2 regions of the Bradyrhizobium sp. T-1 genome follow, and region 2 is predicted to be linked to the other one. Evidence: predicted binding sites of a transcription regulator. Region 2 holds the regulator's gene; the other holds the start of a gene.
What was found. Region 2 encodes PhoB, which activates phosphate uptake and scavenging genes when phosphate is short. Its sites were predicted from a motif close to TGTCATNNANCTGTCAT; they were not measured.
Positions count from the first base shown of each region.

Region 1: a site for PhoB is predicted at 1,052-1,068, ahead of ACWAT4_RS23040 (RNA degradosome polyphosphate kinase). Genes of this name have one in related genera too.

Region 1 covers NZ_CM132115.1:4,733,841-4,737,047, forward strand. The annotation lists gene ACWAT4_RS23030 (CDP-alcohol phosphatidyltransferase family protein) at 1-214, shown strand, start outside; gene ACWAT4_RS23035 (P-loop NTPase family protein) at 326-1,003, shown strand; gene ACWAT4_RS23040 (RNA degradosome polyphosphate kinase) at 1,143-3,207, shown strand, end outside.
Region 2 covers NZ_CM132115.1:7,972,401-7,975,607, reverse strand. The annotation lists gene pstB (phosphate ABC transporter ATP-binding protein PstB) at 1-291, shown strand, start outside; gene phoU (phosphate signaling complex protein PhoU) at 303-1,019, shown strand; gene phoB (phosphate regulon transcriptional regulator PhoB) at 1,042-1,749, shown strand; gene ACWAT4_RS38115 (GcrA family cell cycle regulator) at 1,946-2,458, opposite strand; gene ACWAT4_RS38110 (aspartate aminotransferase family protein) at 2,916-3,207, shown strand, end outside.

The sequences.
Region 1 (3,207 bases), 3.2 Mb from region 2:
GCCGGTCGAGATGAGGCCCTCAAAGGTATCGAAACTCAACACCGCCGCGCAGGTGGCCTACGCGGCGCTGGTGCTGGCCGCCCTCGCCTTCGGCTTCAGGCCTGCGCCTTATGATATAGTGCTGATGGGTCTCGTCACGGTGTTCACGCTGTCCTCCGTGTCGCTCTATCTCGTCGAGTGGCTGCGGCACATGAGTACTATTGAGGCCAAGTAGCACGATCGAGGCCAAGAGCCGGGACACGGCCCCGCAAAAGGCCAACTCCCGATCGAATAACCCGCATCTTTTTCAGACGAAGCCGGCACGCCGGCACGGAGCAAAGCAAGCGTGGCAGGCCGCGTTCATCCCCGACAATTGGCGTTTTCGCTTCCGCATGCGGAGAGCCTCAGCCGCGACAATTTCCTCGAGGGCCCCGCCAACGCCGCCGCTCTCGCTCTGATCGATGGCTGGCCGGAATGGCCGAACCGGATCATGTGGCTCGCCGGCCCCGAAGACTCCGGCAAGAGCCATCTGGCCGCGATCTGGGCCGAGGAGGCCGGCGCCCGCTCGACAACGGCCAATGCGCTGACCGCCGCCGGCGTTCCGGGGGCCCTCGCCACCGGCGCGCTGGTGGTCGAGGATCTCAAGGCCAGGAATTTTGACGAGCGCGCCCTCTTCCATCTGATGAACCTCGCCCGCGAGGACGGTGCCTATGTGCTTTTCACCGGACGTGAGGCACCTGCGGCGGTCGAGGTCGAGCTCCGCGACCTCCGGTCCCGGCTTCGGACGATTCCAGTGATTTCGCTGGCGCCCCCGGATGACCAGCTTTTCCGCGGCCTGATCGTCAAATTCTGCGCCGACCGCCAGCTCTCGGTGGACGAAAGCGTGGTGAGCTATCTTGCGACCCGGCTCGAGCGATCCTCGGCCGCCGCCCGGCGGGCCGTCGAGCTGCTCGACGGCGAGGCCCTGCGGCTCGGCCGCCCCGTCACCCGGGCCCTTGCCGCCGAGCTGCTTCGGGACGCCTGACCGCCGCGCCGCGCACCGGCTTGACGCGGTGCCAAGGCGGAACGTCAATGTCATCGAAACGTCATCGCATTAACACATGCTCCGGCCGGTTTTTGCGCATAAGTCGCAAATTGGGGCAATTTTGATGGACCGACTTCTCATGGACTCCGCGCAAGCTATTGAAACGAAAGAGAAAGCCACGGAGGCCGAGCGTCTGCCGGCGATCGCCTCGAGCCCCGAGCGATTCATCAATCGCGAGCTGTCCTGGCTGCATTTCAACCGCCGCGTCCTGGAGGAATCGGTCAACGCCAGTCATCCGGTGCTGGAGCGGGTGCGATTCCTGTCGATTTCGGCAAATAACCTGGACGAGTTCTTCATGGTCCGCGTCGCCGGCATCAAGGCCCAGGTGCGCGAGGGCATTGCCGAACGTGCCCCCGATGGCCTGACCCCATCCGAGCAGCTCGCGCTGATCAATCGCACCGTCTCCCAGCTCGCCAGTGACCAGCAGGCAATCTGGCGCGACCTGCGCGGCACGCTGGCCGATGTCGGCATTGTGCTGGTCGACGGCAAGGAGGTCACGAAGGCGGAGCGGACCTGGCTCGAGGACTATTTCCTCAACAACGTGTTCCCGCTGCTGACACCACTGGCGATCGATCCGGCCCACCCATTCCCGTTCATTCCGAGCCTCGGCTTTACCATCGCGCTCCAGCTCACGCGCGAGGCCGACGGCAAGCCGATGAACGCGCTGATCCGCATGCCCGGCAAGATCGACCGCTTCATCCGTCTGCCCACGGAGGGCAAAGCAGTGCGCCTGATCTCACTGGAGCAGGTCACCGGCCTTTTCATCAACCGCCTGTTCCCCGGCTACAGCCTCCACGGCCAAGGCGCCTTCCGCATCATCCGCGACTCCGAGCTCGAAATCGAGGAAGAGGCCGAAGACCTCGTCCGCCTGTTCGAGACCGCGCTGAAGCGCCGTCGCCGCGGATCGGTGATCCGGCTCGAGATCGACGCCAAGATGCCCGAGGAGCTGCGCAGCTTCGTGCAGCACGCGCTGTCGGCAGCCGACGACGAGGTGTTCCTGGTCGACGGCGTGCTCGCCATGAACGAGCTCTCGCAGCTCACCCGGCTCGACCGGCCCGACCTCGAGTTCACCCCTTACGTGCCGCGCCATCCCGAGCGCGTGCGCGAGCATGGCGGCGACATCTTTGCCGCCATTCGCCAGAAGGACCTGATCGTCCATCACCCCTACGAATCCTTCGACGTGGTGGTGCAGTTCCTGCAGCAGGCGGCGCGCGATCCTGATGTCGTCGCGATCAAGCAGACGCTCTATCGCACCTCCAACAACTCGCCGATCGTGCGCACGCTGGCCGAAGCCGCCGAAGCCGGCAAGTCCGTCACCGCGCTGATTGAATTGAAGGCGCGCTTCGACGAAGAGGCCAACATCCGCTGGGCGCGCGATCTCGAACGCGCCGGCGTGCAGGTCGTCTATGGCTTCCTCGAACTGAAGACCCATGCGAAGCTGTCAATGGTGGTACGCCGCGAAGGCGGCAGCCTCACCACTTACGTCCATACCGGCACCGGCAACTATCACCCGGTGACCGCGCGCATCTATACTGACCTCTCCTACTTCACCTCGGAACCGACCATCGGCCGCGACGCCGCGCGCGTGTTCAACTTCATCACGGGCTACGCGGCACCGAGCGATCTGGAAAAGATGGCGGTGTCGCCACTGACCCTGCGCAAGCGCATCATCGAGCACATCCAGGGTGAGACCGAGCACGCGCGTCACGGCAAGCCCGGTGCGGTCTGGATGAAGATGAATGCGCTTGTCGACCCCGATATCATTGACGCGCTTTACGAGGCGTCACAGGCCGGCGTCCAGGTCGAGCTCGTGGTGCGCGGTATCTGCTGCCTCCGCCCCGGCATTCCCGGCCTGTCGGAGAACATCCGCGTCAAGTCGATCATCGGTCGGTTCCTGGAACACGGCCGAATCTACTGCTTCGGCATGGGCCAGGGCCTGCCGAGCGCCAAAGCGGCTGTGTATATCTCGTCGGCCGATATGATGCCGCGCAACCTCGATCGCCGCGTCGAGGTGCTGTGTCCGCTGCAAAATCCTACGGTGCATCAGCAGGTTCTCGAACAGATCATGGTCGCAAACCTGAAGGACAATGAGCAGAGCTGGCAATTGTTGCCGGACGGGTCCTCAACGCGTATGAAGGCCGCGA
Region 2 (3,207 bases):
CTCTGCATCGCCCGCACCGTCGCGGTGCGCCCCGAGGTGATCCTGTTCGACGAGCCCTGCTCGGCGCTCGACCCGATCTCGACCGCCAAGGTCGAGGAGCTGATCCAGGAACTGTCCGAGAACTACACGATCGCGATCGTGACCCACAACATGCAGCAGGCGGCCCGCGTCTCCGACAAGACCGCCTTCATGTATCTCGGCGAGCTGATCGAGTTCGACGACACCAGCAAGATCTTCACGTCGCCGACCGACCGGCGCACGCAGGATTACATCACCGGCCGGTTCGGCTGAGGAGACAGGACATGGGTTCTGAACATACCGCAAAAGCCTTCGACACCGACCTCCAGGAGCTCACCCGCCTGGTCGCCGAGATGGGCGGCATCGCCGAGCGCATGATCGTCGACTCCGTCGACGCGCTGATCCGCCGCGACGTCGCGCTCGGCCAGCGCGTGGTCACCATCGACGCCGAGCTTGATACGCTGCAGAAGAAGATCGAGGAGCGCGCCGTGCTCACCATCGCGCGCCGCCAGCCGATGGCGGTCGATCTTCGGGAGATCGTCGGCGCGATGCGGGTTGCGACCGATCTCGAGCGGATCGGCGATCTCGCCAAGAACATGGGCAAGCGCGTCGCGGCGCTGGAGACGGATTTCCATCCGCTCAAGCTGTTCCGCGGCCTCGAGCACATGACCGACCTCGTGCAGCAGCAGGTCAAGTCGGTGCTGGACGCCTATGCCGCGCATGACCTGCCGGCGGCGATGGCGGTGTGGAAGGGCGACGAGGAGGTCGATGCCATCTGCACCTCGCTGTTCCGCGAGCTCCTCACCTACATGATGGAAGATCCGCGCAATATCTCGTTTTGCATCCATCTGATGTTCTGCGCCAAGAACATCGAGCGGATCGGCGACCACGCCACCAACATTGCCGAGACCGTGTTCTACATGATCGAAGGCCAGGCCATCACCGATAAGCGGCCGAAGGGCGACATGACGACGTTCGCCACGACGGTCCCGAACACCTGATTACGCAAGGAGCGACGACCCCATGGGCGCACGCATTATGGTGGTTGAGGACGAGGAAGCTCTGACCGAGCTTCTCCGCTACAACCTCGAAGGCGACGGCTATGACGTCGAGACGGTGATGCGCGGCGACGATGCCGACACCCGTCTCAAGGAGCACATTCCTGATCTGATCGTGCTCGACTGGATGCTGCCGGGGCTGTCGGGCATCGAGCTGTGCCGCCGGCTGCGGACGCGATCCGACACCAAGCAGCTGCCGATCATCATGCTCACCGCGCGCGGCGAGGAGAGCGAGCGGGTGCGGGGCCTGGCGACCGGCGCCGACGATTACATCGTCAAGCCGTTCTCGGTGCCCGAGCTGCTCGCGCGCGTGAAGGGCCTGCTGCGGCGCGCAAGCCCTGAGCGGCTCGCGACCATCCTCGCCTTCGGCGACATCGAGCTCGACCGCGAAAAGCGCCGCGTGGCACGCTCGGGCCGGCCGATCGATCTCGGGCCTACCGAATACCGCCTGCTGGAGTTCTTCCTGGAGCATCCCGGCCGGGTGTTCTCGCGCGAGCAGCTGCTCGACAGCGTCTGGGGCCGCGACATCTATATCGACGAGCGCACCGTCGACGTACATATCGGCCGCCTGCGCAAGCTGCTCAATCTCGGTCGTGAGCAGGACCCGATCCGCACCGTCCGCGGTGCCGGCTACGCGCTCGATGATCGGTTCGCGAAGGCGGAGCAGACATAGGGTTTGCGGGCGACTGGTTTAGTGAGCTGCGGCCACATTCTCAGCTGTCGTCCCGGGGTGCGCGCAGCGCGAGCCCGGGACCCATAACCACGGGGAGTGGTAGCTATGGATTCCCGCCTTCGCTGGGATGACACCGAATAATTGGCGCCGTCATCGTGTCACGGCCGCCGTCTTGGCAATCAATAGAATTGGTAGCTCAGCGCGTGCCGGGCTTCGCCGGTGCGCGACGCCGGTCGGCTGCCGGCTGATACGCCACCCGCGAGTGTTGAGCGCAATAGGGCAGGCCGGAGAGTGCCTTGCCGCCGCAGAAGAAGAAATCCGGGCTCGAGGGATCGCCGACCGGCCAATGGCAGGTTGCCTCGTTCAATTCGAGCAGCGACAGCCGCTGGCTCATCGGCACTACGTTGTCGTAGGTAACCGGCTCGGCCTCGACCTCGACCTCGAAGGCCTGCGCCAATGCGGTGTTGCCGCGCGCGATGGGCCTGCTCACCCGCATCATGTGCTGCGCGGGACGCGCCTTGCGCGGCCGCGGAGCTGCCGAAGACGGGCTCTTGGCGCGGCCGGACAGGCCGAGCCTGTGCACCTTGCCGATCACGGCATTGCGGGTGACATTCCCAAGCTCAGCGGCGATCTGGCTAGCCGAAAGTCCGGCCTCCCAGAGCTTTTTCAACTGCTCGACGCGATCGTCCGACCAGGTCAAAACCGTCATTGTAACCTTTCCTTCGCCGCGCGCCTGCCATCCTGGGGCGGCACAACGAATGCCTAAGCCTCGAAAAACCCGTGCCGCCAGAATCCCTTAAGGCTCGCCGGGCGTGACTAGAACGCCCGAACGTTTACGCCGGTACATGAGGACTCTTGGGATCAGAACCGCTGCACGAGATGTCGTATCTGACAAGCCAAACGCTACAATATGGCGTGACTCACGCGCAAGAGTCCGCCGACTCGCTTCCACATGTTCCGTGGTGAAAATCCCGCAAAATCGCCACCGCAAGACTACGGATTCAGCGTTTCGCGAGGCTTTCCGGGCGGCATTGACACCCGTTTCACCAGGCCTAAGATAGTCGCGCGTGCCGCCCTTAAAAGGCGGCACGTTTCGTTTTCCGGGCCGGTCAATGGTGCGTTGCGCAAAGCACGCGTTACACCGTCCGCAACATCAAGTGATCGTCATGACTAGCAGCGCAGCGCCGCATTTGCTCCCCGTTTTCGCCAGGGCCGACATCGGTTTTGAGCGCGGTGAAGGCGTCTGGTTGATCGCAACCAACGGCGATCGCTATCTCGATTTCACCTCGGGCGTGGCAGTGAATGCGCTCGGCCACGCCCATCCCGCGCTGGTCAAGGCGTTGCAGGAGCAGGCGACCAAGCTCTGGCACATGTCGAACCTGTTCCAGAGCCCGGACGGCGAGAAGCTTGCGAACCGTCTCTGCAACGAGAGCTTTGCGGACTTCGTGTTCTTCTGCA